DNA from 3 places in the Blastococcus montanus genome. Region 3 is predicted to be linked to each of the others. Evidence: riboswitches for the same ligand, from Rfam matches in the RefSeq annotation. Region 3 holds a riboswitch; each other region holds the start of a gene.
The links. Region 3 has a riboswitch for cyclic di-AMP ahead of ABDB74_RS07050 (LysM domain-containing protein). Riboswitches for the same ligand answer to the same signal wherever they lie in the genome.
Positions count from the first base shown of each region.

Region 1 (9,621 bases), 1.4 Mb from region 3:
GCCTCCTGTCCGGCGGCAACAACGACGTCAGCCGGTACGCCGAGGTGGTCGAGCGGTCGCTGGTGCACCGCGGGCTCAAGCACTACTTCCTGGTGGAGTTCCCGCAGGAACCCGGCGCGCTGCGCCGCTTCCTCGACGAGGTGCTCGGCCCCGACGACGACATCGTGCTGTTCGAGTACGTGAAGCGGGACAACCGGGAGACCGGGGCGGCGCTGACCGGCATCGAGCTGGGCAGCGCCGACGGCCTGGCCGGCCTGCTGGAGCGGATCGAGGCCAGCCCGTTGCGCATCCAGCTCGTGGCGCCGGGGACGACGGCCTACCGCTTCCTCATCTAGCCGATCACCCGGATCGGGCTGCCGGCGAGGAAGGCGGCGACGTCCTCGACCGCCTCGCGGTAGAACACCTCGTAGGTCCCGCGGGTCACGTAGCCCAGGTGGGGGGTGAGCACGGCGCGGCGCAGCTCCCGCAGCGGCGAGTCGCGCGGCAGCGGCTCGACGTCGTAGACGTCGAGTCCGGCGCCGGCGATGCGGCCGTCGCGCAGGACGTCGACCAGCGCGGCCTCGTCGACGATCGGGCCGCGGCTGGTGTTGACCAGGATCGCGGTGTTCTTCATCAGCGCGAGGTCCTCGGCGCCGATCAGGCCCCGGGTCCGCTTCGACAGCAGCAGGTGGACGGTGACGACGTCCGCGGTGGCGAAGAGCTCGTCCCGCTCCACCCGGCGGGCACCCACCTCAGCGGCGCGCTCGTCGGTGAGGTTCTGGCTCCAGGCGACGACGTCCATGCCGAAGGCGGCGCCGATCCGGGCCACCTGCGAGCCGAGCCGGCCGAGCCCGACGACGCCGAGGGTGGCGCCGGCGAGGTCGCCGCCGATCGTCTGCTGCCAGGCCCCGGCCCGCATGGCGGCGTCCTCCTGCGGGAGGTGCCGCAGGGCGGCCAGGATCAGCGCCCAGGTCAGCTCGACGGTGGCGGTGGCCGATGCCGCGGTGCCGCAGACGGTGATGCCGAGCTCGGTGGCGGCCGCGACGTCGATCGACTTGTTGCGCATGCCGGTCGTGACCAGCAGCCGCAACTCGGGCAGCCGTTCGAGGACGTCGCGGCCGAACCGGGTGCGCTCCCGCATGGCGACGACGACGTCGAAGGTGCGCAACCGCGCGACGAGCTCGTCGGGGTCGCCGACCGCGTCGTGGAAGGCCACGACCTCCGCCGGCTCGGGCAGCTGCGACCAGTCGGCGAAGGCGGCGGCGACGGACTGGTAGTCGTCCAGGACGGCGATGCGGTGCACGCCAGAGGTCTACCGGACGCGGATCAGCCCTGCGGCCCGGTGGCGTCGGACATGCCGGCCGGCTCGTCGCCGTCGCCGTCGGGCACCCGGGTGACGTCGTCGGACATGACGCCGCCCTGCGCCGCGCGCGGCGACTGCTCCGGGGCCGCCCCGACCTGGTCCTTCTCCGGGACCTCGCCGGGCAGCCCGTCCTCGTTCGAGGCATCGCTCACGCCGCCGTAGGGGCGGCCCGTCATCGAGCCTTCGGTCATCGCTGTGCTCCTCTCCGGTAGCCGGGTGCGGTCAGGTGCGCTTGGTGCCGCCGGTGCTCTTGCCCTTGCCCGTGAACTTGGAGAGGGCGCCCTTGATCTTCTGCTGGTTCTGCGGCTTCTTGGCCTCGTTCATGACCTTCTTGGCCGCGGCACCCTTGGTCAGCTTGCTCATGATTCCCATGGAGGATGGGTGCCCGATCCGCGCCCGCCCATGCGTGGGGGGCCCGACTATCAGACCCGCTCACGCCCGGGCGGCGGTGTCGTCCTCGGCGTCGTCGTCGGTGTCGTCGTCGGCGTCGTCCTCGGCGTCCGGGCCGGCGCCCTCGTCCCGGGCGAGCAGGTAGGTGGCGACGCCGAGGACGAGCCCGGCGATCCCGGAGAGCACGACGATGACCGGCGTGCTGATCTCGCCGAGCACGTCGGTCAGCAGGTCGCGGGAGCGGGAGGTCGGGTCGGCCAGGACGACGCCGACGAACACGGCCACGAGGATCCCGGCGCCCGCCGCGGCGACGTGGGCCAGCCGGCCGGTGAAGCCCAGGCGGTGACTCACGCTGCGCGCCGCCTTGACGATGCGGCCGGCGCGCAGGATCCGCAGGGCGCCGACGGTGCGCACCAGCCGGAGGACCTGGACGGGGCCCAGCGCGAACACGACGGCGATCACCACCGCGACGGTCAGCGCGATGAGGCCGAGGTGCCCGCGGACCCAGGCCCGCCGGTTCTCGGCGACGACGAAGAGGATGACCGTCTCGGCCACGAGGACCACGCCGCTGACGATGTCGATGACGTATCCGGCCGTGCCGAGCGTCCCCTCGGCCACGGTGAGGAACATGGCCGGGATCGAGGCCAGGGCGGCCACGAGGACGGGCAGCGCGAGCCGCTCCTGCCAGCGCTCCTCCCGCGTCTTCACCGACTGCACGCTAGCTGGCCACCTCCGGCCCCCGGGACGACCGCACGACGGCGCCCCCTCGCCCGGGAACCGGGGAGGGGGCGCTGTCGTGCGTACGGCTGGTCGCCTGGGTCAGCGGACCGCGCCGCGACCCTTGCCGGCGCCGCCGCCACCGCTGTTCTTGTTCTGGAAGTCCGAGATGAACTTCTTGATCTTCGCCTGGTTCTGCGGCTTCTTGGCCTCCTGGAACACCTTCGCCGCCACACCGGACGCGATGAGCTTCCGCATCATTCCCATGTCTGCCTCCTCGTCGTCGCGCCGGCTCGGGGCCGGCCGGCTGATCATGCTCTTCCGTGCCCCGGCTCGGGCCCCGCCAACCGCAGGGTCGCGAGTCTCACCCGCTCGGTCACCAGGTGTCGACGTGCGGGCGCACCCGGCCGGGCGGCCGCGGCGTCGCCGCCACCTCCCGGGTGAGGGTGGTGATCCAGCGCCGGGTGTCGGCCGGGTCGATCACGTCGTCGATCTCCCAGTGGGCGGCGACGTTGAGGCCGCGCCCCCTCTCGTAGGCCGCGGCGACGGCGGCGTCGTACGCGGCGGCGCGCTCGGCGTCGTCCTCGATGGCCGCGAGCTCCCGGCGCATGCCCAGCCGCACGGCCCCTTCCAGGCCCATGGGGCCGAACTCGCTGGTCGGCCAGCCGACGGCGAACCGCGGCACCTTCATGCTGCCGCCGGCCATCGCCTGCGCGCCCAGGCCGTAGGCCTTGCGGACGACGACGGTGCCGATGGGCACCGACAGGTTCGCGCCGATGACGAACAGCCGGGAGAAGTGCCGGACGGTCGCGGTCCGCTCCGACTCGGGGCCGACCATGAAGCCCGGGGTGTCGCAGAGGAACACGACCGGCAGGCCGTGGGCGTCGCAGAGCTGGAGGAAGCGGGCGGCCTTGTCGGCGGCGTCGGCGTCGATCGCCCCGCCGAGGTGGGTGGGCACGTTGGCGACGACGCCGACCGGCGCCCCCTCGACCCGGGCGAGCGCGGTGATCGTCCCGTGCCCCCAGCCGTCGCGGAGCTCGAGCACCGACCCCTCGTCGGCCAGCGCGTGCAGCACGGCGCGCATGTCGTAGGCCCGCTTGCGGTTCTCGGGCACCAGGTGCCGGAGCACCCGCTGGTCGGGGGCGGTCCAGTCGGCCACCGGGCCCTGGAAGTAGGAGAGGTACTGCCGGGCCGCGGCGACGGCGGCGGCGTCGTCGGCGACCCGGACGTCCACGACGCCGTTGGCGTGCTGGACGTCGATCGGGCCGATGTCGTCGGGGTCGACGACGCCGAGCCCGCCGCCCTCGATCATCGCCGGGCCGCCCATGCCGATGGTGGCGTCCTCGGTGGCGATGACGACGTCGCAGGTGCCCAGCAGCGCGGCGTTGCCGGCGAAGCAGCGGCCGCTGGCGATGCCGACGGTCGGCACCAGGCCCGAGAGCTTGCCGAAGAGGGTGAAGGCCATCGTGTCGAGCGCGGAGATGTGTCCCGAGTCGACGTCGCCGGGCCGGCCTCCCCCGCCCTCGGCGAAGAGGACGACCGGCAGCCGGCGCTGCTCGGCCAGCTCGAACAGCCGGTCCTTCTTCAGGTGGCCGCGCATGCCCTGGGTGCCGGCGAGCACGGTGTAGTCGTAGGAGACGACGACCGCCGCGCTGCGGTCGCGCCCGACGAGGGCGCCGTTGACGTCGGCCAGCCCGCCGACGACGCCGTCGGCCGGGGTGCGCTCCTGGAGCTCCTCCCGGCTGCGGCGGCGCTCCTGCGCGGCGAAGACCAGCGGTCCGTACTCGAGGAAGCTGCCCTCGTCGACGAGGTCGGCGAGGTTCTCCCGCGCGGTGCGCCGCCCCTGGGCGTGCCGCCTGGCGACGGCCTCGGTGCGGTGCTCGTCGAGGCCGATCTCGTGCCGGCGGCGGACCTCGGCGAGATCGGGGCGGTCGGCGTCGAGGTCGAGCGCCTCACCGGCGCGCTGCTCGCCGGGCGCGGAGTGCTCGACGTCGGCGAGCAGCTGACCCCGGCGGACGGTCTCGCCCACTCGCACCGCGACGCGGAGCACCGTGCCGCCGGCAGGGAGCGCGACGACGTGCTCCATCTTCATCGCCTCCAGGACGACGACCGCACCCCCGGGCCCGACCGTCGTGCCGGGCCCCGCCTCGACGGCGACGACGGTGCCGGGGACCGGGGCGCGCAGCCCCTCCTGCTCCGCGTCCTCCTGGGGAGCCGGGGTCAGCTCGGCGAGGTGGTCGTCGACGAACGTGGTGGTCGCGCCGGCGACGTCCGGATGGGCCAGCAGGGCCCGGAGGAAGGCGGTGTTCGTGGCGACGCCCCGGATGTCGACCTCGGCGAGCGCACGGTCGAGCCGGCGCAGCGCGTCGGGCAGCCCGCCCTGCCGCTCGGCGACCACCACCTTGGCCAGCAGCGGGTCGTAGCGGGGGCTCTGCTCGGTGCCGGCCCGCGCCGCGGTGTCGACGCGGACGCCCGGGCCGCCGGGCAGGACGAGGGAGGTGATCACGCCGGACGACGGGACGACCGCGCCGTCGGCGGTGAGCGTCTCCGCGCTGATGCGGGCCTGCACGGCCCAGCCGGACGGCCGGGGCGGGCCGCCGGCGAGGCCCAGCTCGCCGAGGGTGGCCCCGGCGGCGACCCGCAGCTGGAGCCGCACCAGGTCCAGCCCGGAGGTCTCCTCGGTGACGGTGTGCTCCACCTGCAGGCGCGGATTGCACTCGAGGAAGGTGAACCGTTCCGGATGATCGGCGGGCACGAGGAACTCGACCGTCGCCAGGCCGCGGAGCCCGACGTGCCGGGCGAACGCGGCCGCGGCGTCGTGCAGCTTCCCGCGCACCCGCTCCGGGAGGTCCGGGGCCGGGGCGATCTCGACGACCTTCTGCCGGGTGCGCTGCAGCGAGCAGTCGCGGTCGCCGAGCACGACGACCTCCTCGCGGTCGTCGCCGAGCACCTGCACCTCGACGTGCCGGGCCCGTTCGACGAGCTCCTCGGCCAGCAGGGCGTCGGTACCGAAGGCGACGCGGGCCTCGTCGGACACCTGCGCGACGGCCGCCGCGACGTCGTCCCCACGGCGGAGGATGCGGGTGGCCCGCCCTCCCCCGCCGTGCCGGGCCTTGAGCATGACCGCGCCGGTGGCGCCGAGGAGGTCGGCGACGGCGCCCGGGTCGGGGTCCTCCCCGGTGCCGCCGGGGACCGGGACACCGGCGGCCCGCGCCGCGTCCCGGGCGAGGACCTTGTCGCCGGCGATCTCGAGGACGGCCGCGCCGGGGCCCACCACGGTGACCGGGCCGCCGGCGTCGGCGCAGGCGCGCGGCAGCGCCGGGCTCTCGGAGAGGAAGCCGTAGCCCGGGTGGATCAGGTCGCAGCCGTTGTCGAGCGCGGCGCGCACGATCGCGGCGGCGTCGAGGTAGGCGGCCGGGCCGCTGCCGGGGAGCACGACGGTCTCGTCCGCGGCGGCGAGGTGCGAGGCTTCGGGTTCGTCGGCGGCGGTGACGGCGACCGACGTCATCCCCTCGGCAGCCGCGGCGCGGGCGATGCGGACGGCGATCTCGCCGCGGTTGGCGATCAGCAGGCGGGCCACCCGGCGATGCTCGCACGACCCGCCGGGCGGCTGTGGGGCCGGTCACTGCCGTGTACCGGCCCCAGCGGAGATGATCGTGGACAGTCAGTGAATCCACGCCGCGAAAGGCAAGTAAGTGGCCGACCACGCTCCGTGGCTGCGGACCGGTGAGGGCCGGAACCGCCACCGGGATCGACGGAGGTCGGCCCGCGAGTCGCGTTCCGGACCGGTCGCATCAACCGCCCGCCGGGGCCCCGATATGCCCGTCGTGACCGTTTTGTGACCCGTCCGTGATCCACCTACCGTTCCTCGCGGTCCGCCCGGGGCCCCCTCGTCACCACCACCGGTGACACCCGTGCGGGCACCGCCGAACCGCGCAGCGGCACGTCGCCGCGCGGGCCGGGGACCCACCGCAGCACCGGGGTGAAGCGCGACCGGCAGTGCCGGAGCGCCGGGCGAGTTCCCCGCCCGAACCCGTCAGCTAACTCGGTAGGCGGTTGCTGGAGAACAGGAGAAACCGTCGTCCATGACGACCACTCGCACGTCCACGACCCGTCGTTCGCTCCGCGGGGCGACGCTCGCCCTCGTCACCGGCGCGGGGATCGCCCTCGCCCCCCTGCCCGCCTCGGCCTCCGTCGGTGACGCACCGTCCGGCGCGCCGGTGGCCATGGCCGCCGCCCCGGCGCCCCACCACGCCGCTCCGGTCGCGGCGCCCACCCACGCCGCGCAGGTCGCCGTCGACAGCGCGCTGTCCAAGCTCGGGGCGCCCTACGTCTGGGGCGGCACCGGCCCCGGCGGCTACGACTGCTCCGGCCTGACCTGGTCGTCCTACCGCGACGCGGGCATCACGCTGCCGCGCACCTCGCGCGCCCAGTCGACGGTGGGTGTGCACGTCGACCGCGCCCACCTGCAGCCCGGCGACCTGATCTTCTTCTACTCGCCGGTCGGGCACGTCGCGATGTACATCGGCAACGGGCTGATGGTGCACTCCTCGACGTTCGGCCAGCCGGTGAAGGTCGTCCCCGTCGACTCGATGTGGGGCTACAACACCGCCCGCCGCGTCGTCTGATCCCTCCTGCGGACGGTGCCCCGGCCGGCCGGGGCACCGTCCGGTGGCTACACGTGCCGGAGGGTCGCGCGCTTGAGCCGCACGATCAGCCGCATCCCACCGGACTCGGCCAGCTCCCGCTGCCGCGCCCGCAACTGCTCGCCGAGCTCCTCGAGGCGCTCCTCCCCCAGGGCGTGCGACTGGGGGAACATGCGCTGCTCCTCCTCCATCGTGTGGTGGCGCACCGTCTTCTCGAGCATGCGGACCTCGGTGGTGAACTCCGGGTCGCTGACGTCCATGCGCATGACGGTGGCGACCTGGTCGTCGATCTGCCGGTGCTCGGCGTGCGCGAGGGCCAGCAGCGGGGAGACGTCGGGGACGGCGGGGTAGAACAGCTCGTCCTCTATCTGGGCGTGGATCTCGATCTCGCGCAGGAACCGGTCCCGCAGCTCCTCCCGCCGCCCGGCCTGGGCGTCGGTGGTCTCGGCCAGGTCGCGGAGCAGCCCGCGCAGGACGTCGTGGTGCGCGATCAGGACCTCGTCGGCCTTCATCGGGATGCCTCCTCGGCCGTGGTGATCGCCGTCGGGCTGCGCCAGGTGGCGCGCCGCCGCACCTCGACCGCGCCGTCGGTGATGCGGGTGTCGTAGCAGGGCAGCGGCGCGGTGGACGGTCCCTGCGCCGGCTCCCCGGTGTCGAGGTCGAACCGCGAGCCGTGCCACGGGCAGACGAGCTCGTCGCGGTGCAGCCACCCCTCCGCCATCGGCCCGCCCAGGTGCGGGCAGCGTCCGCTCACCGCCCGGACGCCGCCGTCGGTGCGGACCAGCACCACCGGGACGCCGTCGACGTCGACGCCGAACGGCTCGCCGTCCGGGAGGTCGGCGAGCCGGGTGACCGGGGTGAACGTGCGGGGCGACCGGCCGGCCGCAGAGTGGTCGACGCCGAGCCGGTGGCGGTAGGACAGGACGCCGCCCAGGTAGCCGCTGGCCAGGACGACGGCGTACCCGGCGGCGGCGGTGACCCGTGCCCGCGCCGCGCGGCCGCGTCCGCGGTCGGCGAACGACCAGGCGTAGAGCGCGAGCGCGGTGCTGTTGAGGGCGGCGTGCACGAGACCGACGCGGCGGGCCTCGTCGTGGGCGTGCTGCCAGTCGGTCATCCCGGTCGCGGCCGACGCCACCGCGCCCGCGATCCCGAACCCGACCACCGTCCGCGCCGCCTGGGCCGTGCCCGGGCCGCCGCGGCCGGTGGTGTCGAGGCCGTCGAGCAGGGCCGCCGCGCTCCACGAGCCGATCGGCAGGGCGACGAGAAAGGGGTGCAGCGGGTGCCCGAGCCACACGCCGTGCAGCAGGTCCTGCAGCGGGCGGGCGTACCGGCCGGCCAGCAGGAAGGTCAGCGAGACGCCGTGCTCGACCTGGTAGCTCGGCGCATCCAGCACCTGCCACCGCTCGACGGCGCCGACCGCGCGCTGGAACAGGGTCCGGACGCTCACCGGTGCAGCCTCTCCGTCGTCATCCCGGTGCCCTGCCCCGACCGCGGTGATCGAAAACAGGGGCCGGGGACCGCCCGATCGCGGACGAAGGCGTTCCGACACCCCTGCGGGTTACCGTCCGTGCCGCACCGACCGCGACCCCAGGGAGACCCGGTGACCGACGAGCCCCCGCTCCCTCCCCCGCACGGGTTCCTGCGGCCGGGCCTGTGGGTGGACCGCTTCGACGTCGGCAACGGGATGCTGCTGCAGGCGCAGTGGCACGGCGGCATGCCCTACCAGCGGACCGGCGAGGTGACCGGCGCCGTGGAGGATCCGCTGCCGCTGCTCCCCGACGGCGCCGTCCTCCGCCTGGACCGCAAGGACGGGAGCTCGCGCACGATCGTCGTCGCGTTGCCGGGCCTGCTGGCGCGGCTGGAGGTTGCGAACCGGATGACGACCGTCGACGTCGTCGGGTCGGACCTGGCCGCCGTCGAGGCCCTGGTCGCGCACGTCGTCGCCGGCGCGGAGCAGGTCACCGCCGCACCGGAGGGCGAGGTGCGGATGTCGTTCTGGTCGGGGGCCCCGAACGGCGGGCTGGAGTCGTCGCGCCGCGTCACGGCACCCACGTGGGCGGAGGCGGCGGCGAACTACGCGGGGCGGACGCGGCAGGCGCTGGGGCCGCTCATGACGGCCGGCGACATGTCGGGGCGGGCCGGACGCCTGGTGCTGTGGCACGGCGTCCCGGGAACGGGGAAGACGACGGCGGTGCGGGCGCTCAGCCGCGAGTGGTCGGGCTGGTGCCGGCCGCACTACGTGATGGATCCGGAACGGCTGTTCGCCGAGCCCCAGTACCTGCTGCAGGTGGCGGGGATCGACGAGGACGAGGACGAGGACGACGGCCGGTGGCGCCTGGTCGTGGCGGAGGACTGCGACGAGTACCTGCGGTCGGACGCCAAGGTGCGGGCCGGCGCCTCGCTGGGGCGGCTGCTCAACCTGTGCGACGGGATCCTCGGCCACGGGCTCAAGGTGCTGGTGCTGCTGACGACCAACGAGGACGTCGGCCGGCTGCACCCGGCCATCACCCGCCCGGGCCGGTGCCT
Region 1 covers NZ_CP155551.1:2,853,247-2,862,867, forward strand. The annotation lists gene ilvA (threonine ammonia-lyase IlvA) at 1-335, shown strand, start outside; gene ABDB74_RS13620 (D-2-hydroxyacid dehydrogenase family protein) at 332-1,282, opposite strand; gene ABDB74_RS13625 (hypothetical protein) at 1,306-1,533, opposite strand; gene ABDB74_RS13630 (hypothetical protein) at 1,565-1,705, opposite strand; gene ABDB74_RS13635 (hypothetical protein) at 1,775-2,440, opposite strand; gene ABDB74_RS13640 (hypothetical protein) at 2,552-2,716, opposite strand; gene ABDB74_RS13645 (carboxyl transferase domain-containing protein) at 2,826-6,029, opposite strand; cyclic di-AMP (ydaO/yuaA leader) riboswitch at 6,364-6,519, shown strand; gene ABDB74_RS13650 (NlpC/P60 family protein) at 6,535-7,077, shown strand; gene ABDB74_RS13655 (hemerythrin domain-containing protein) at 7,125-7,607, opposite strand; gene ABDB74_RS13660 (Rieske 2Fe-2S domain-containing protein) at 7,604-8,542, opposite strand; gene ABDB74_RS13665 (DUF5925 domain-containing protein) at 8,696-9,621, shown strand, end outside.
Region 1: another riboswitch for cyclic di-AMP. It lies ahead of ABDB74_RS13650 (NlpC/P60 family protein); the one in region 3 lies ahead of ABDB74_RS07050 (LysM domain-containing protein).

Region 2 (9,621 bases), 940 kb from region 3:
CGCCGCGCCCGGAGCTGATGTCGCCGACCAGCGCCGCCGGGGCGCTGGCGAGCAGCGACGCGGCGAGCCCGAAGAGCGCCATGGACACCAGGAACGCGGCGATGGCCGGCGGCAGGATCAGGATCGCCATCGAACCAGTGGCCAGCGCGGCGCCCAGGATCAGCGAGGGCCGCCGTCCCCAGCCGTCGACCAGCCGGCCCGAGCGCAGCAGGCCGAGCGCCTGCGCGGCCGACCCGGCGAGCAGGCCGGCGCCGGCCCAGGCGACCGTCCGGCCGAGCTCCTCGGTCACGTACAGCGGCACGAGCGAGTTGCGGACGCCGAAGAGCACCCACCCGACGCCGAAGTTGGCCACCAGCGCGGCCAGGTAGACCCGGGAGCGCAGCGCGGTGGCCAGCCGCACCGGCCCGGCGCTCAGGTCGGGGCCGGCCGTGTCGTCCGGGTCGGGGGCGGCGGGGTCCGGCTCGGCCGAGCGCAGCATCAGCATGCCCACGCCGCCGGCCACCAGCAGGAAGCCGGCGTAGAGGAAGAACGGCAGCCGGGGGGAGAGCTCGGCCAGCAGCCCGCCGGCGGCCGGGCCCGCGATGCCCCCGAGGATGAAGCCGCCCTGCCAGGTCGCGGCGGCCCGGCCCCGGTGCGACGGGGGTGCGACCCGCAGCAGGAGGGAGAGCGCGGCCACGGTGAACATGGCGCTGCCGATGCCCCCGGCCGCGCGGAGCCCGAGGAAGAGCGGGAACGAGCCGGCCAGCCCGGCCACACCGGTGGTGACGGCGACGATCACCAGCCCGGAGGCGAGCACCAGGCGCTCGCCGAACCGCTCGACCAGCGTGCCGCCGCTGAACGCCGAGACGAAGCGGAAGAAGGCGAAGGCGCTCACCGCCAACCCGACGGCCGTGGTCCCGACGCCGAACGACCGGGCGAACAGCGGGATCGCCGGGGCCACGATGCCGAAGCCCAGGGCGACGACGAAGGCGATGACCGCCAGGACCTTGACCTCGCGGGGGAGGTCTCCCCGTGTCCCGACCCGCACGGGTCGCGATGGTCGCACGCCGCCCGATGGCCACCGGCGCGCGGGGCGTGTGGTCACCCCGCGCGCCGGTGCGATGCTCCCGAGGCTTTCAGCCGGCTGTGGCTCCGGCCGGCTTCCGCGCCTCGGTCCGCTCCTCGCTCGTTCCTCGCTGCGATGCTCCCGAGGCTGTCAGCCGGCTGTGGCTCTGGCCGGCTTCCGCGCCTCGGTCCGCTCCTCGCTCGTTCCTCGCTGCGATGCTCCCGAGGCTGTCAGCCGGCGATCCGCCGGGCGCTGGTGAAGTTGCCCATCGAGTCGATCGAGGCGACCTTCACCGGCACGCCGCTGGTGGAGGCGTGCACCATCTGCCCGTTGCCGACGTAGATGCCGACGTGGCTCACCGGGCTGTAGAAGAACAGCAGGTCACCGGGCTGCAGGGCCGACCGGGACACCGGGGTGCCCATCGTCGACTGCATCCGGCTCGAGTGCGGCAGCCTGATGCCGGCCGCGGCGTAGGCGTACTGCACCAGGCCGGAGCAGTCGAACGCGTTCGGCCCGGCCGCCGCCCAGACGTAGGGGTCACCCACCTGGGCCAGCGCCGTGCTCACCGCCGTCTGGGCGGCGCCGCTGCCGCCGGCGACCGGGGCAGGCGCCGGTGCGGGAGCGGGCGCCGGAGGCGGTGCGGGAGCCGGCGCGGGCGTGGGTGCGGGTGCCGCAGCGCGCGCAGGAGCGGGTGCGGGTGCGGGTGCGGGAGCCGCGCGGGGTGCGGGCGCCGGGGCGGGTGCCGGAGCCGCACGGGGTACGGCCGCCTGGGCCGGTGCGTCGTCCGCCGGTGTGTCCTCCGCCGGCGCGGCGGCAGCCGCCGCCGCCTCGGCCGCGTGCCGCTCGACCTCGGCCGCGTGCCGCTCGGCCTCGGCACGGGACGCGCGCTGCTCCTCGGCGCTGAGCCGGTCGTACTGAGCCTGGTACACGGCGATCTGCTCGTCCAGCAGCGCCCGCTGGGCCGTGACCCGGTCGACCTGCGCTTCGGCGTCCGCTGCGGCCCGGTCGGCGGCGGCCTGCGCCCGGTCGGCGTCCTCACCGGCCGCCCGGGCCTCGCCCAGCACGCCGTTGTTGTGGTCGGCGATCGTGCCGAGGAGGCCGACCCGGTCGACCATGTCCGCGGCGGACTCGCTGGTGAGCATCGCCTCGATCGCACCGAGCCGGGACCCGGTGTAGGCGCTGCGGGCCACCGTGCGGACCTGCTCACGGGCCGCCGCGAGCGCGGCCTCGGCGGCGGCGAGCTCCTCGGTGGCCTGTTCGGCGGCCAGCCGGGCGGCCGCCAGGTGCTCCCGCGTCTCGTTGAACCGCTCGGCGAGGACCTCCAGGTCGTGGGCGCGGGCGGCGACCAGCGCGGCGGCCTCCTGCGAGGTCTCCGGCTCGGGAGCGGCGGTCGCGGGGAGCGGCGTCAGGACGACGCCGCCGACGGCGACGAGGGCCAGGAGGGTCCGGCGGCCGGTGATCCGTCGGTGGGCAGGGCTGAGCGAACTCGCCATGTTCGGCGGGTTGTCCTTTCTTCCACGGCCGCCTACCGGGTTAGCTGACGGGTTCGGGCGGGAAGGCGCCCGGCGTCCGGTGACCTGGTGAGGTCACCGGTCGCTTCACCCCGGTGGTGCGGTGGGTCCCCGGTCCGGGTGCCGGCGGGTGCCGGCGGGTGGTTCGGCGGCGTCCGGGCGGCTGTCACCGGTGAGCGACGGGCGGGGCCGTCCGGACCGCCCCACGCTAGGGCCCGATCCGGCGCGCCACCATGCGGTCGGACGCATTCGGCCGGAACTTTCGCGTCAGCCGTGCCGGTCGGTCACCGACCGTCATCGACGCGCCGCGACCGATCCGGCCACGGCCACGACCTCGCCGACGACCCAGACGGCCGGGGGGCGGATGCCTTCCTCGGCGAGGGTGCGGGGGAGGTCGGCGAGGGTGGTGCGGACGGAGTGCTGGGTGGCGGTGGAGCCGTCGGCGACGACGGCGACGGGGGTGTCGGGGGCGCGGCCGTGTTCCACCAGTGCCGCGGCGATGGCGGGGGCGGTGTCGACGCCCATGAGGACGACGACGGTGCCGCGCAGCCGGCCCAGGGCGGGCCAGTCGACGAGGGACTGGGGGTGGCCGGGTGGGAGGTGGCCGGAGACGACGACGAACTCGTGGGTGAGGCCGCGGTGGGTGACGGGGATGCCGGCCAGGGCGGGGACGGCGATGGCGCTGGTGATGCCGGGGACGACCTCGACGGGGATGCCGGCGGCGGTGCAGGCCTGGAGTTCTTCGAGGCCGCGGCCGAAGACGTAGGGGTCTCCGCCCTTGAGGCGGACGACGCGGCGGCCGGCGCGGGCGTGTTCGACGAGGAGTTCGTTGATGCGTTCCTGGGCCATGGAGCGGCCGCGGGGGAGTTTGGCGGCGTCGATGATCTCGACCTCGGGGGGCAGGGAGGCGAGCAGGGCCTGGGGGGCGAGGTGGTCGGCGACGACGACGTCGGCGGTGGCCAGGGCCTGCCGGCCGCGGACGGTGATCAGGCCGGGGTCGCCGGGGCCACCGCCCACGAGGACGACGCTGCCGCCGCCCGGCTGCTCCGGGGCCCGGACGGGCAGGCTGCCGTCGCCGAGCCCCGCGACGACGGCGTCCCGCACACCGACCGCACGGGGACCGTCCGGGCCGTGCACCGCGACCACGAGGTCGCCGGCCCGGCCGGTGACCGGCAGGGCGGCGCTGGCCAGCTCCGGTTGGTCGGCCCGGGTGCAGAAGATCCGGCCGAGCTCGGCGTCCCGGGCGACCGCCGCGTCGACGTCCGCGTCGCCGGTCGCCGCCAGCGCCAACCAGGCGCCGTTCAGGTCACCGGCCCGGTACGCCCGCGGCTGCCAGGTCACCCGCCCCGAGGACGCCAGCGACTCCAGCGCCGGGGTCACCTCCGGGCTGACGACGGTGACGAGCGCGCCGGCCGCCAGCACCCCGGCCACCCCGCGGTGCGCCGCCGCGCCGCCGCCGACGACGACCACGCGGCGGCCGGCCAGCCGGAGCCCGACGGGGTGCAGCACCTCGGGAGCGCGGTCGGTGGTCAGGGGTCCTCCTCGGTCGTGGGTGCCGGGCCGCGCCGGGACGTCGGCTGCCCGCCGGGCGACGGCGACGGTGATCCGGCCGTGCACCGTCTTGCCGACGACGAGCGCGCCACCGCCGAGCAGCGCCGCGGCCTCGGCCACCGACGGGGTGCCGACGCGGGCCGCGACCGCCCCGGACGGCGACGGCACCGGGACACGGGCCAGCGCCTCGGCCGGATGGCCGGTGAGCGGCCAGCCGCGGCGCTCGGCGGCCGCCACGAGCCCCGGCTCGGTGACGCGGCTGTCCAGGGTGGCCAGCCGCACCGGCCCGCTCCCGGGCGGGAGGACGGCGTCCACGGCGGCCAGCACCTCGGTGGCGCTCACGCCGGAGGCCAGCCCGATGCCCACGGTCCTCATGCGCGCACCCCGGGGCGGTCCGGCAGCGCGGCGAGCAGCTCGCCCGCGTCGCGCGGCAACGGCCCGTCGGGGAGCAGGCCCAGCGCGTGCAGCCGGGCGCCGACCACGAGCGCCCACGGCCGGGCCAGCCGGGCGCGGCCGAGCAGGGCGCCGTCACCGAGCACCTCGCGGGGTGCGCCCTGCACCACGGTGCGGTCGACGACGACGGCGACCTCGTCGGCCCAGCCCAGCGCGAGGTCGACGTCGTGGGTGCTCATGACCACGGTGGAGTCGTGCTCCTGCAACCGCGCGAGCGCGGCGAGGGTGTCGGCGACCGCGGTCGGGTCCAGCCCGGCCGTCGGCTCGTCCAGGAGGACCACGCAGGGGCGCATCGCCACCGCGCCGGCGATCGCCACCCGCTTGCGCTCGCCGTAGGAGAGCTGGTGCGTGGGCCGCGCGGCCAGGTCGGCGACCCCCAGGAGGTCCAGCGCCTCGGCCACCCGGGCCCGCACCTCGTCCTCGGCGAGCCCGAGGTTCAGCGGCCCGAACGAGACGTCCTGGGTCACCGACGCGCTGAACAGCTGGTCGTCGGGGTCCTGCAGCACCAGCTGGACCGTCTGCCGGTGGTCCCGCAACCCGCGGCGGGTGTGCACCAACGGCGCGCCGTCGACGGTCACCGTGCCGGCGGCCGGGCGCAGGGCTCCGGACAGGCAGCGCAGCAGCGTCGTCTTCCCCGAGCCGTTGGCGCCCAGCAGCGCCAGCCGCCGTCCCGCGGGCACGGTGACCGCGGCGCCGTCGAGGACCGGGGCCGCCCCCGGGTAGCCCGCGACCAGCCCCGTGGCGGCCAGCGACCGGTGGCTCACCGCGCCACCAGGGTGAGCACCGTGATCCCGGCGGGCAGGGCCAGGCCGAGGGCGAGGAACGGGCGGGACGACGGCCGCTCCTCGGGCAGCCCTCGCAGGCCGGTCTCCATCCCCCGGCCGGCCAGCCCCTCCTGCATCCGGCGGGCGCGGTCCCAGGACCGGGTGAGCACGGCGGCGGCCAGCATCCCCGCCGACCGGTACGACCGCCCGGGTGTGGACCAGCCCATCCGCGCGGTCTGCGCCTCGCGGATGGTGCGCAGGCTGTCGAGCAGCACGAACAGCAGCCGGTAGGTGACCTCGGCGACCTCCACGACCGCGGCGGGCACGCGCAGCCGGCGCAGGGCGGGCAGCAGGTCCGACATCGGGGTGGTGGTGGCGAGCAGGAGCACCGCGCAGCTGCCGGCGACCGCGCGGCCGACCAGCGAGAACGCCCGGGCGACGGCGTCCGGGGCCCAGCCGAGACCGCCGCCGTCCACCGTGACCACCGCCGTCACCGCGCCGACCGCGATGAACGCCAGCGGCCACCGCACCGCCCGACCGAAGGTCCGCGCGGGAACCCGGGCCGGGCCGAGGGCGAGCACCACCGCGGTCGTCGTCACCAGCACGGCCGCCGGCCAGGCGGGCAGCAGCAGCGCGCAGAGGACCAGCCCGGCGCAGAGGAGCAGCTTGTCGCCGGGCGCCCGGCGGCGCCATGCGCTGGCCCACGCGGCGTCGTCGACGGCCAGGCCGGTCACCGGGGATCGGCCGCCGCGGCGCTCGGCCGGGCCGTGCGGCGGCCGTGCAGCCGGCCGAGGACGTACCCGAGCACGCCGCCCCCGAGCGCCGCCTGCAGCGCGAACAGCCCCGACTCGACCTCGCCCGCGGGGCTGAACACCGACTCGAACCAGGGCTCGTACCCGCCGGCGGCCAGCTCTTCGGTGACGGCGGCGTCCGTCCCGCCGTACTCGGAGGCGCCGCCGTCGACCAGCAGCGGCACGGCGAACAGCGCGACGACGGCGAGGACGAGCAGCGCGTTGACGAGCGTGCGCCGGGTCACGCGGCACCTCCGGTGGGGACGAGCGGAGCGGGCCGGAGGACGCCCAGCCGCTCGAGCTCGGGCCGGGCGTTGACGGTCAGCACGCGGAAGAGCAGCACCCCGAGGATGCCCTCGCCGATGGCCAGCGGGATCTGGGTGAGCGCGAAGACCCCGAGGAACTTGACGAGCGCGCCGACGAACCCGGTGCTGGCGTCGGGGAAGGCCAGCGCCAGCTGCAGCGACGTGGTGACGTAGGTGGCGAGGTCGGCCATGGCGACCCCGGCGAAGACCGCCGGGAGCAGGCCGGCGCCGGCCCCGCGGGTCAGCCGGTAGACCAGGTACCCGGTCCACGGGCCCACCACGGCGAAGGCGAAGGCGTTGGCGCCCAGGGTGGTGAGCCCCCCGTGCGCGAGCAGCAGCGCCTGGAAGAGCAGGACGACGGTGCCGAGCAGCGCCATCACCGGCGGCCGGAACAGGATCGCCCCCGGGCCTGTCCCGGTCGGGTGGCTGGAGCTGCCGGTGATGGAGGGCAGCTTGATCGCGCTCAGCACGAAGGTGAACGCCCCGGCCGCGCCCAGGAGCAGCGTCGACTCCGGGTTATCCCGCACCTCCTTCACCACCGCCCGGGCGCCGTGCACGACGAACGGCGCGGCGGCGACCGTCCAGCCGAGGGCGTGCCCGGCCGGCAGGAATCCTTCAGCGATGTGCACGGCCGACCTCCTGGGGGAGCCGCGCGGCGGCGGCGACGAATCGGGTGGCCATCCCGGGGGAACCGGCCCAGTTCAGGTGCAGGTAGCTGGCGTGCACGTTCGCGCTCACGAAGCCCTCCGGCCCGTCGGCGTTCCACTGCCAGGCCGGGGTCGCCCCGGCGGCGGGCGATGCCTGCGTGCGGTGGAACTCGTGCCCGCGCACCCGGGTGCCCGCCGGGGCCAGCACGCTGTCGGTGAGCGCCACCGCGGCGCGGTAGCCCAGCGTGAGCCGGGGGTGCATCGCCGTCGTCGTCGGCAGGACGCCGCACATCGGCTCGCCGTCCAGCTCCCCGGAGAGGTACAGCAGCCCGGCGCACTCCGCGGCGATCGGGCCGCCGCGGGCGGCGAGGTCGGCGATCGCCGTCCGCAGGCCGACGTTCGCGCTCAGCGCGCTCGCGTGCACCTCGGGGAAGCCGCCGCCGACGACCAGCGCCCGGGCGCCCTCGGGAAGCGCGCCGTCCCGCAGCGGGTCGACGGTCACCACCTCGGCGCCGGCCGCGGTGAGCAGCTCCGCGGTCTCGGCGTAGCCGAAGGTGAACGCCGGGCCACCGGCGACGGCGACCACAGGCCGGCCCGCGACCGGGGTCACCTCGGCGGCCGGGTCCCACGGCTCACCGGCCAGGTCCGGTGCGGTGCGGGCCAGCCGCAGGACGGCGTCCAGGTCGATGCTGGATTCCACCACCGCGCCCAGCGCGCGCACCGTGCGCACCGCCTCCGCCGACCTCTCGGCCGCGGGCACCAGGCCCAGGTGCCGGGACGGGGTGGCGAGCGCCTCGATCCGGCGGACCGCACCGAGCACCGGCACCCCGGCCGAGCCGAGCGCCTCGCGCAGGATCGCCTCGTGCCGGTCGCTGCCGACCCGGTTGAGCACCACGCCGCCGATCCGCACCGTCGGGTCGAAGGTGGCGAAGCCGTGCACCAGCGCGGCGACGCTGCGCGCCTGCGACGCCGCGTCGACGACCAGCACCACGGGGGCCCGCAGGTGCGCGGCGACCTGGGCGGTGGAGCCGTAGCCGGGTTCGACGCTGGCGTGCGCGGCGCCGTCGAACAGCCCCATCACGCCCTCGACGACCGCGACGTCGGCCCCTCGGGACCCGTGCAGGAACAGCGGCGTGATCCGGTCGTCGCCGACCAGCCACATGTCCAGGTTGCGGCCGGGGCGCCCGGCGGCGAGCCCGTGGTACCCCGGGTCGATGTAGTCCGGGCCGACCTTGTGCGGGGAGACCGTCAGCCCCCGGGCCGTGAGGGCGGCGATCAGCCCGGTGGTGATCGACGTCTTGCCCGCGTTGCTGCTGGGCGCGGCGACCACGATCCGCGGCACGGTCACCATTCGATGCCTCGCTGACCCTTCTGGCCGGCGTCCATCGGGTGCTTCACCTTGGTCATCTCCACGACCAGGTCCGCGGCCTCGACCAGCGCCGGCGGTGCGTCCCGCCCGGTGATGACGACGTGCTGGCTGCCGGGCCGGGCGGTCAGCGTCTCCACCACGTCGTCGACGTCCACCCAGCCCCACTTCAGCGGGTAGGTGAACTCGTCGAGCACGTAGAACCGGTGCGCCTCGGCGGCGAGCTCGCGCTTGATCTGCGCCCAGCCCTCGGCGGCGTCGGCGGCGTGGTCGGTCTCCTCGCCGTGCTTGCGCGACCACGACCAGCCCGAGCCCATCTTGTGCCACACCACGGGGCCGCCCTCACCCGTCTCGGCGTGCACCCGGCCGAGCGCGGTCAGGGCGTTCTCCTCGCCGACCTTCCACTTCGCGCTCTTGACGAACTGGTAGACCGCGATCGACCAGCCCTGGTTCCACGCCCGCATGGCCATGCCGAACGCGGCGGTGGACTTGCCCTTCATCTCGCCGGTGTGCACGGCGAGCAGGGGGCGGTTGCGTCGCTGCCGCGTGGTCAGCCCGTCGGCGGGGACCACCTCGACCTGTCCCCGGGGCATCAGGCCGCCGCCCGGGCGCTGCGGACGGTCGCCGCCAGCGAGTCCGCGGCCAGCTCCTCCAGGCGCAGCGTCTGCGCGCCGAGGGCGGCCCCGAGCCCGCCGGCCAGCCCGAGCCGCACCGGCCCCGACTCGCAGTCGACGACCACGGCGGCGACGTCCGCCGCCGCGAGGAGGCCGGCCGCCCGGCGGGCGTCGCCGAGGTGGTCGCCCCCGCGTGCGCCGGTGGCCCGGCCGTCGGTGACGACGACGAGCAGCGGCCGGCGCCGCGGATCGCGCACCCGTTCGACCCGGAGCACCTCGGCGGCCCGCAGCAGCCCGGCGGCCAGCGGCGTGCGCCCGCCGGTGGGCAGCCCGGTCAGCCGGGCGGCGGCGGCCTCCACCGACCAGGTGGGCGGCAGGGCCAGCTCGGCGCCGGCCTCGCGGAAGGTGATCAGGCCGACCTTGTCCCGGCGCTGGTAGGCGTCGAGGAGCAGGGACAGGACCGCGCCCTTCACCGCCGTCATCCGGGCCCGGGAGCCCATGGAGCCGCTGGCGTCGACGACGAAGAGGACGAGGTTGCCCTCGCGCCCCTCGAGCGTGGCCTGGCGGAGGTCGT
Region 2 covers NZ_CP155551.1:2,371,700-2,381,320, reverse strand. The annotation lists gene ABDB74_RS11465 (MFS transporter) at 1-1,027, opposite strand, end outside; gene ABDB74_RS11460 (C40 family peptidase) at 1,276-2,538, opposite strand; cyclic di-AMP (ydaO/yuaA leader) riboswitch at 2,553-2,695, opposite strand; gene cobA (uroporphyrinogen-III C-methyltransferase) at 2,851-4,482, opposite strand; gene ABDB74_RS11450 (ATP-binding cassette domain-containing protein) at 4,479-5,324, opposite strand; gene cbiQ (cobalt ECF transporter T component CbiQ) at 5,321-6,058, opposite strand; gene ABDB74_RS11440 (energy-coupling factor ABC transporter substrate-binding protein) at 6,055-6,360, opposite strand; gene ABDB74_RS11435 (energy-coupling factor ABC transporter permease) at 6,357-7,049, opposite strand; gene ABDB74_RS11430 (cobyrinate a,c-diamide synthase) at 7,036-8,418, opposite strand; gene cobO (cob(I)yrinic acid a,c-diamide adenosyltransferase) at 8,412-9,026, opposite strand; gene ABDB74_RS11420 (putative cobaltochelatase) at 9,026-9,621, opposite strand, start outside.
Region 2: another riboswitch for cyclic di-AMP. It lies ahead of ABDB74_RS11460 (C40 family peptidase); the one in region 3 lies ahead of ABDB74_RS07050 (LysM domain-containing protein).

Region 3 (9,621 bases):
GAGCGGGACCATCAGCAGGGAGAGGACGACGGCGCTCGCGCCGTGCTCGCCCGCCAGCCGGCGCCGGGCGCGGGAGGTCAGCCGTTGCATCGCATGACCCCCGTTCCGGTGAGTTCGATCTCCGCGCCGAAGAACCCGGTCAGGTACGGCTTCGGATAGGTGATGGTGAGGCGGACGGCGGTGTCGCCGGCGCCGGTGGTGGGGCAGGTCCCGGCCGTGCCGCCGACGATCACGATGTCGATCTGGTCGTCGGTGACCGCCGGGTACAGCGACGCGGCCGCGGTCCGGACGACGTCGCGGGCCTCGACCGGGTCGTTGCGCAGGGCCATCGCCCGCACCCCCTCGCGGGCGGCGGCCGACAACGTGCCCTGCACCTGGAAGGCGTGGCCGAACTCGGCGATGCCGATCACGAGCACGATCAGCAGCGGCACGATGAAAGCGAACTCCACCGCGCTGGCGCCGCGCTCGTCGCGCAGTCGTCCCCTCATCCCGGTCCACCGCCTCTCTCGTGCAGCGGCGCAGCGACCCCCAGGACGAGGGCCGCTGCGCCGGAACCGCTACGTCGCCGCGCAGCAGCGAGTGGTCAGCCCCCGGTGGTGGTGGTGGTCGTGACGGCCGGGAGCTCCTCGCTGACCGACGCGAACAGCTCGGCCAGCTGGCCACCCAGCGTCGCGACGACGCCGATGATGACGACGGCGATCAGGCCGACCATGAGGCCGTACTCGACGGCGGTCGCGCCCTTCTCCTCGTTCTTCAGGCGGTCCTGGGCGAACGCGACCAGGCTGGCCAGGGTGGCGTAGGCGTTGATCATTCGGTGCTCCCTCGGTTGTGAGCCGTCGAGATCCGGATCGGGGTGATCCGGCTTCGTGGCGTTGGGGAGAGTTGTCGTGCAGAACAGAGCGCGACTTGAGCGAGCCTCACCCGATCCGATGAGGCCGGACCTCCGGCGGGGGGCCATCCGCGAACGCCGGTCACGCACCGTCACCGGCCCAGGGGCCCGGGTCAGCCGAGGAGCGAGCCGCTCCAGCCGACGGCGAGGGCCGCGCCGAGCAGCATCGCCGGCCCGAACGGCAGCTCGGCCTTCCGGTCGATGCGCCGTCCGGCCAGCAGCAGCAGGGCCAGGACCGCCTGGACGACGAACCCGGCGACCGCCCCGAGCGCGACGGCGCCCCAGCCGAGCCAGCCCAGCGGGAGACCGAGCAGCCCGGCCAGCTTCACGTCGCCCATGCCGAGACCCCGCGGCGAGATCAACGCCAGCACGAGGTAGAGCGCGAACAGCACGGCCGCCCCCAGCCCCGCCCGGAGCAGGGGGTGCCACGTTCCCTCCGCAGCCGCCGCCAGGGTGAGCAGGGCGGCCGTCGCGCCCACGGCCGGGACGATCACCCGGTTGGGCAGCAGCCGGTCGCGCAGGTCGATCACGGTGAGCAGCACCCCGGCGGACGTCACGGCCAGGAAGGCGGGCAGCTCCCAGGCGGCACCGAGGCGGAGGGCGACGAGGGCGAACAGCGCCGCGGTCGCCAGTTCGAGGAGGGGCGGCCGGACGGCGAACCGGGCGCGCGGGCCGTCCGTCGCCCCCCAGGGGAAGGCCCCGGCGGCGCGGTTCACCGCGAACCCCGCCAGCAGCCCGGACACCGCCGCCACGGCGACGGCGACCCCGGTCACCGGGGCGCGGAGGGGCGCGGGACGATCACCTCCGCAGCCTCGCACAGCACCCGCGCCCGGCCCGGGAGCTCCGCGGGAACGCGGCCGGCGGCGGAAGGAGCGGTTCGTGAGCGGTCCGGTGCTCGCCCGGCGGCTGGGGACGGCCGACGCGGTGCTGATCGGGCTGGGGTCGATGCTCGGTGCCGGGGTGTTCGTCGCGTTCGCGCCGGCGGCACGGGCCGCGGGGGCGGCGCTGCTCCTCGGGCTGGCGCTGGCTGCCGTGGTCGCCTACTGCAACGCCACCGCCTCGGCCCAGCTCGCCGCGCAGTACCCCGCTGCCGGCGGCACCTACGTGTACGGCCGGGAACGGCTCGGTCCCTGGTGGGGCTTCCTGGCCGGCTGGGCGTTCGTGATCGGCAAGACCGCCAGCTGCGCCGCGATGGCGCTGGCCTTCGCCTCCTACGCGGTGCCTCCCGACTGGCGCCGGCCGGCCGCGGTCGCCGCGGTGCTGGCCCTCACCGCCGTGAACTACCGCGGCATCACGCGCACCGCGGGGCTCACCAAGCTGCTCGTCGGCGTGGTCGTGGTCGTGCTCGCCGTGACCGTGGGCGCCGGCCTCGCGGGCGGCCGGCCGGACGTCGGCCGCCTCACCGAGGGGGTGGACGCGGGCTGGTACGGCGTCCTGCAGTCCGCCGGGCTGCTCTTCTTCGCCTTCGCCGGCTACGCCCGCATCGCGACCCTCGGGGAGGAGGTCCGGGATCCCGGGCGGACCATCCCCCGGGCCGTACCGCTCGCGCTCGGCATCGCCGTCGCCGTCTACACGGCCGTGGCCGTCATGCTGCTGCTCGTGCTCGGCTCCGGGCCGCTGGGCGCGACCACCGCTCCCCTGGCGGCCGCGGTGGAGGCCGCCGGCGCCGACTGGGCGCAGCCGGTGGTCCGGGTCGGCGCCGCGGCGGCGACCCTCGGTGCGCTCCTGGCGCTGGTCGCGGGCGTCGGCCGGACCAGCCTGGCGATGGCGCGCGAGGGCGACCTCCCCCGGGTCCTGGCCGCCGTCCATCCGCGCTTCCGGGTGCCGCACCACGCCGAGCTCGCCCTCGCCGCCGTCGTCTGCGGGCTCGTCCTCGTCGTCGACCTGGCCGACGCCATCGGCTTCTCCTCGTTCGGCGTGCTCCTCTACTACCTCGTCGCGAACCTGGCGGCGTTCACCCAGCCGGCCGAGCACCGGCGCTGGCCACGTGCCCTGCAGGTGCTCGGCGCGGTGGGCTGCCTGGTGCTCGCCGCGACGCTGCTGTGGCAGGCGGTGGTGACCGGGATCCTGGTCCTGGCCGCGGGCGTCGCGCTGCGGGCGCTCCGGCTGCGGCGGTCCGGCGGTCGGCGACCGGGCGGACCGGCCGCTGGTGGGCCAGACTCCCGAGGGTGACCGCCGACGAGGGCACCACCACCCGGACCGCAGCAACGGGGACGTATCAGGGGCACGGCGTGCACGCCGCTCCCGGAGTGCACGAGTACGCCGTCGAGCTGGCCAGGCGAGCGCTGCCCGACGGTGGCCGGATCCTCGAGGTCGGTGCCGGCTGCGGTGCGCTGGCCTGCCGGCTCCGGGACGCCGGCTTCGACGTCGTGCCCACCGATCTCGACCCGCCGCACGACTGGATCCACCGCCTCGATCTCGACCACCCGGAGTGGACCGAGGAGACCCGCGGCCCGTTCGACCTGGTGATGTGCGTCGAGACGCTCGAGCACGTGGAGAACCCGCGGCAGGTGCTGCGCTCGATCCGCTCGCTGCTCCGGCCCGGTGACCGGCTCGTCGTCAGCACCCCGAACATCACCCACCCGCACTCCCGGCTGAAGATGTTCCTGCGGGGCGCGCCGTTCATCTTCGGGCCGGGGCACTACCACCAGCCCGGCCACATCTCGATCCTCCCGGACTGGATGCTGACCGAGCACGTCCGGCTGGCCGGGTTCCGGGACGTCGAGGTGACCACCGGTGGCAGCACCTGGTACGAGGGGCGGCGCCGGCTGGCCCACCGGATCGAGACCGCCCTGCTCTGGCTGATCGGGATCCGCCACCGGGCGGACTCCGGCGAGGGGATCTGCACGTTCGTCACCGCCGTCGCCGCCTGACGGGGAGCCCGGGGACGGCAGGCAGAATCGCCCGGTGACCACGACCCAGATGCCTCCTGTCCGCGCCGGCCTGGTGGGCTACGGCTTCGGCGGCCGGTACTTCCACGCCCCGCTGCTGGGAGCCGCGGCGGAGATCGACTTCCTCGGGGTGGTGACGACGTCGCCCGAGCGCCGGGCGCTGGTGGCCGAGGACGCACCCGGCCGGGCGGCCTTCGCCTCCCTGGAGGAGCTCAAGGACGCCGGCGCGGAGGCGGTGGCGATCTCCACGCCCGCCGCCACGCACAGCGGGCTGACCGACCGGGCGCTGGAGCTGGGGCTCGCGGTGGTCTGCGACAAGCCGTTCGCGCTGGACGCCGACGCCGCCCGCCGGTCGGTGGAGCTCGCCGAGCGGGCGGGCCTGGCGCTGTCGCCGTACCAGAACCGGCGGTGGGACTCCGACTTCCTCACCGTCCGCCGGTTGGTGGCCGAGGGTGCGCTCGGAGAGCTGGTCCGTTTCGAGTCCCGCTTCGAGCGGCTGGCCCCGGGGAGCGGGCCGGGCGCCGCCGGTGGTGGCACGCTGCTCGACTTCGGCAGCCACCTCGTCGACCAGGCACTGGTCCTGCTCGGGCCGGCCGTCTCGGTCTACGCCGAGTGGCGGCTGCGGGAGAACGGCCTGGACGACGACGTCTTCATGGCCGTGACCCATGCGAACGGCGCACGGTCGCACCTGTCGGGCAGCTGGAGCCAGGGTGCACCGGGGCCCCGGTTCCGGGTGACCGGGACGACCGGCAGCTACGTCAACGACACCCTCATGGACGGCCAGGAGGACCTCCTGCTCGCCGCCCACACCCCGGCGTCGCTGGGCCCGGCCTGGGGTGCCGAGCCGCCGGAGCGCTGGGGCCGCGTGCACCGCGGGGACGCCGGCCGGCCGGTGCCCACCGAGAACGGCGCCTGGGACACCTTCTACCCGGCATTCGCCCGCGCCGTCCGCGGGCTCGGGCAGGTGCCGGTCGACCCGCGTGCCGCCATCGCCTCGATGGCCGTGCTCGACGCCGCCCGGCGCAGCGCGACCGAGGGGGTCGTGGTCGGGATCGGCTGATCAGCACGGCCGCACGGGGAGCGCCCCCCGCCCGGAACCCGGGAGGGGGGCGCTCGTCGTCTCTCCTGGAGCCCAGCGGCCCCCGTGGCCGGTTACCCCGCGGGGAGGAAGGACACGTGCGGGTGGTCCATGTGGTTGGCCGTGGGGGATCCGCGGTCGGCCATGGCCTTCCACTGCCAGCCGGTCCACGGACCGGCGACCTTCTGGTGCCAGATCACGTAGTCGACGCGGAGCCGGGCCGCGTTGTCGACCACGTACTGGGCAATGGCGTCACCCTTGGCCCGGTCGGTGTGGACCATGAAGTCGGCCGCGCGGCCGGCGGTGGGGCTGTGACCGGGGCGGGTGAGGACACGTGCGACGCCGAACCGCTCGGCGACCTCCTGGACGGCGGGGCGGACGTGCGGGTCCCACTGGCCGTAGGCCGCGGAGGTCGCAGCCGGGGCCGGCGCGGGAGCCGGGGCGGGCCGGTTCGACCGGCTGGCGCGGTCGGGTGCCGCGCTGGGGGCAGGCGCCGCGGCCGTGGCGCCGCTGAGGACCAGTCGCTGTCCGACGCGCAGCACGTTGGGGTTGGCACCGATGACCGCACGGTTGGTGGCGTGCAGCTGCTGCCAGCTGATGCCGTGTCGGGCGGCGATCCTGCCGAGCGTGTCTCCCGGGCGTACGACGTACGCGCCGGAAGCGCTCGGCGCGGGCGCGGGCGCGGCGGCGGTCGGCGCCGGGCCGGAGCCGCCGATGGTGAGCACCTGCCCGACCCGCAGGACGTTCGGGTTCCCACCGATCGTGGCCCGGTTGGCGTCGTAGACGCTGCGCCACGACGTCCCGTGACCGGACGCGATCGTGCTGAGGGTGTCGCCGGAGCGAACGGTGTGCTCCCCGGTGTGGGCGGACGCCGGAGCGATCGTCCCCAGGGTGACGGCCGAAGCAGCCCCGAGGACCACGGCCGGGTAGGTCACGGCCGACATGACGCGGTTGCGGGCGGGACGACGGTGTCGGCCCAGGGTGCGGTTGCGAGTGCGCATGGAGTGGTGAGCCCTCTCGCCGCCTGCGGAGTTAGCTGTCGGGTTCGGGCGAGAGTTGCCCGGCCGCATCGTGCGGCTTCACCCCGAGGCCCCGGAGGGCCACTGGTCGGTGGGTCCCCCGCGCCTGCCCGTTCTGTCGACGCGTCCGGTGGCCGTGGGCAGGTTCGGCGGGCGGCCATCCGGGTCACCCGGTCGGGTGACGTGGGAAGGCTAGGCAGACCGGACCGGGGACAGCGGAACCACTCCGACCTTTTCCGGGACCCTCCGCAGAGGCGCACGGTGCGTCATGGACCGTGCGCGCAGCGCCGCGTTCACCGGACGATCGGCGCCCGGGGCACGGTCCGCCGATCCGGCCGGGGCGAGCAGCGCCGGGCGGCAGCGCCGGGCGGGCAGCGCCCGCCCGGCGTGCACCGGGCTGTGCGATCAGGCCTGGTCGGTGGCCTGGCGGCGGCGGTAGGCGGTGACACCGGCCGCGGCCGCACCGGCCGCGGCGAGGGCGCCGACGCCGATCGCGGTCTGCTGCTCGATGCCACTGGTCGAGCCGGCACCGGTCTCGGCACCGCCGGCGGGCATGGTGCCCATCTGCGAGGCCTCGAGGACGCCACAGGCGGCCGGGGCGGTGGCCTCCAGCGGCAGCGACGGGTCGAGCGGGCTCATCCCGGCGCTCGGGTCGTACGCACCGTCACCGTTGGCGTCGATGCCGTGCACGACCAGCACCGCGTTGCCGGCAGCGAAGGACTCCTGCACGTCCTCCGACACCGAGAAGGTGCGCTCGTAGGTGTACGAGCCGCCCTCGGCGGTCGGGAAGCGGTCCACGGCCAGGCCGCTGTCCGGGCCGGTGTCGCCGGTGGTGGTCAGCGACGCGCCGATGGAGCCGTAGTACTCCGCGGCCTCGGGCGTGCTGACGATGCCGTCCCCGTCCGCGTCGTCGTCCGCCGTCGGGCACTGGCCCAGGGCGCCGATGTGGAAGTGCTGAGCGTGCGGCGCGCCGGCGAGCAGGTTCGACGCCTCGACCGTCACGGTGGCCTGGTCACCGGAGAGGGTCACCATGCCGGTCCCCGTGACGCCGGACTCGTTGAGCGCACCCAGCGTGGCCTGGTAGCTGCCGTCGTGGTCGGCGGCCGAAGCCGAGGTCGCGGCCAGCAGCGGGAAGGCGGTGGCGACGAGGGCGACGGTCGGAAGTGCGAACGCCTTGCGCATGGAGACTCCTTCGTCCGAGGGGGCATGCCCTCCCGGTGCTGCGGAGGACATCGGGCACGGTGCGGTACCGCCACCCGTGGTGCGGACGGCGAATCGGTTCCCGCCGGGGAAGAACATGGGTCGGGGAGGACCCGGCAGCACGGTGGACGGACCCAGGGAGGTCCGCGTCCCACCAGGCCCGCCATCGGGCCTTCGCATTCCATGCCCGGAGCGGTCCATCTCGAACGCGCACAACCCGATCGCGCGCATGACGTTTTCGTGACACGCCGAGGGGACCTGCGGGGACAGGTCTGATCATGGGGAGGACGACGGACGAGTCGGCCTGTACGCCGGGTTCTGTCCACGGGCGCCTCGCGGCGTCCCGATGGGCGGTCATCCATCTAGGCCTGCCGTTGCCGGCAGGCTCGAGCGGTCTACCCGCAGGCTCGGGCGGGCCGCCCTCGAACGCCTGCGCGGGACGACGGCGAACCGCCGCCCCTTCTTGACCTAGCTCCGGGTGGGGTTTACCGAGCCACGCCGGTCACCCGGCGTGCTGGTGGTCTCTTACACCACCGTTTCACCCTTACCAGCGCACGCGCTGGCGGTCTGTTTTCTGTGGCACTGTCCCGCGGGTCACCCCGGGTCGTCGTTAACGACCACCCTGCCCTGTGGAGCCCGGACGTTCCTCGGCGACGGGGTCTCCCCCGCCGACGCGACCGCCCAGCCGACTCGTCCGTCGTGCCGGCCAGTCTAGGACCTGCCCGTCCGGCCGCGTCGCCGACCGGCCTGGATCGGGGCGCCGGAATGTGTCGTACCCCCCGCTTAGCCTGCGGGTATGTCGGTGGTCGGGTTCGCGGTCGGGGTGACCGTGACGTCGGTGGACACGGCGCCCTCGCCGTGGGAGATCGACGATCCCGACTTCTGCGATCGGGAGGAACCGCTCGGCGGGTGGCTGCCGGCCCGCCGCAGCGCGGCGGAGACCGCGGAGTTGCTCGGGCAGATCGTGGTGGCCGAGGCGAAGCTGGCCGCGCTGCGCGCCGAGCTCGTCATGGACCTGGCGGCCGCCCGTCCCGCGCCGGACGGCCGGTCACCGGGTGGGGAACAGGCCGGGCAGGTCGGGCCGCCGGGGGTCAGCGAGTTCCTGCCCGATGAACTGGCGCTGATCCAGAACTGCAGCCGCACTGCGGCGGTCACCCAGCTCGAGCACGCCGAGATCCTCACCACCCGGCTGCCGGCCACGCACGCGGAGCTCAGCCTGGGACGGCTGGACTGGGCGCGGGCGCGGGCCATGGCCGCGGAGGTCGCCGCCACCGGCCGCGACACCGACCCGGCCGCGATCGCCGGCATGGAGACCGCGGTCCTGCCCCGCGCCGCCGAACTGGGCGCGCGCAAGCTACGGGAAGCCGTGCGCGCCGAGCTGCTGGCGCGCGACGCCGCGGCGGCCGACCGGCGGCGGGAGCAGCGGCGGCGCGGGGCGGATGTGACGGTGCGTCCGGTCGGGGACGGGATGAGCGAGTTCCGCGCTCTGCTGCCCCATCCCGAGGCCCGCGCCTGCCGGGACGCCGCCGACCGGCACGCCCGCGCGGCCAAGGAGGCCGGCGACACCCGGCCGCTGGGCATGCTCCGCGCCGGAGCGGCGGCGGACCTGATGCTCCGCCCCTGGGACGACACCCGGCCACCGGTGACCGCGCACCTCACCGTGGTCGCACCCCTGACCGCGCTCACCCCGGCCAGCTTCCTCGCCGCCGGCGCGCCGCTGCCCGCCGCCTTCACCCACGCGCCGGCGCCGGTCGGGGAGGTGGACGGGGAGCCGATCACCGCCGCCCACCTGCGCGAACTGCTCGCCCAGCTCGACGCGGTCGGCCCCGGCGGGCTGCGCGCACCGACCGGCGGCAGCCTGGACATCGCGATCACCGACGCCGCCGGCGCGCTGCTGGCCGTCCTCGGCCGCACAGAACTCGAGCGGCTGGCCCGCCGCGGCCGCCCCGACCACCCCGCCACGCTCTGCGCCTGCCCCCTGCCGGCCCGGCCGGGCCCGGTCGACCGCTACCGCCCCACACCCGTCCAGCAGCGGTTCCTGCGGGCGCGGGACCGCACCTGCCGGCACCCCGGCTGCACCGTCCGGGCCGGCTGGGCCGACCTGGACCACGTCGTCGCGCACGCCCACGGCGGCCAGACCTCGTGCCAGAACCTGTGCTGCCTCTGCCGCCGCCACCACCGGCTCAAGACCTTCGCCCCCGACTGGACCCACACCCTCGACGACGACGGCGTACTCACCGTGATCACGCCGAGCGGGGTCACCCGGGTCAGCCGGCCACCCGGCTATCGGGTCCTCACCGAGCCACCCTCACCACCACCCGACCCGGCCGACGACCCACCACCCTTCTGAGCCCTCCGGTGACCAGCTCTCGCCGACCTCGCCCGCTGCGGGCGAGGCCGGCGGCGTCGGCTACCCCCAGTAGAGCCGGAAGCCCACCCGGCGACGTCCGTCCTCCGTCAGCGTGGACATGTCGACGATCTGCCGGGCCTGTTCCTCGACCGGGTCGTCCGACAGCAGCTCCAGGTACCGCCGGTGCTCGGACA
Region 3 covers NZ_CP155551.1:1,433,527-1,443,147, reverse strand. The annotation lists gene ABDB74_RS07085 (pilus assembly protein TadG-related protein) at 1-90, opposite strand, end outside; gene ABDB74_RS07080 (TadE/TadG family type IV pilus assembly protein) at 78-488, opposite strand; gene ABDB74_RS07075 (Flp family type IVb pilin) at 584-811, opposite strand; gene ABDB74_RS07070 (A24 family peptidase) at 1,003-1,662, opposite strand; gene ABDB74_RS07065 (APC family permease) at 1,769-3,061, shown strand; gene ABDB74_RS07060 (methyltransferase domain-containing protein) at 3,058-3,762, shown strand; gene ABDB74_RS07055 (Gfo/Idh/MocA family oxidoreductase) at 3,797-4,840, shown strand; gene ABDB74_RS07050 (LysM domain-containing protein) at 4,933-5,793, opposite strand; cyclic di-AMP (ydaO/yuaA leader) riboswitch at 5,866-6,011, opposite strand; gene ABDB74_RS07045 (hypothetical protein) at 6,283-7,059, opposite strand; RNA gene rnpB (RNase P RNA component class A) at 7,369-7,770, opposite strand; gene ABDB74_RS07035 (DUF222 domain-containing protein) at 7,874-9,427, shown strand; gene ABDB74_RS07030 (PIG-L deacetylase family protein) at 9,488-9,621, opposite strand, start outside.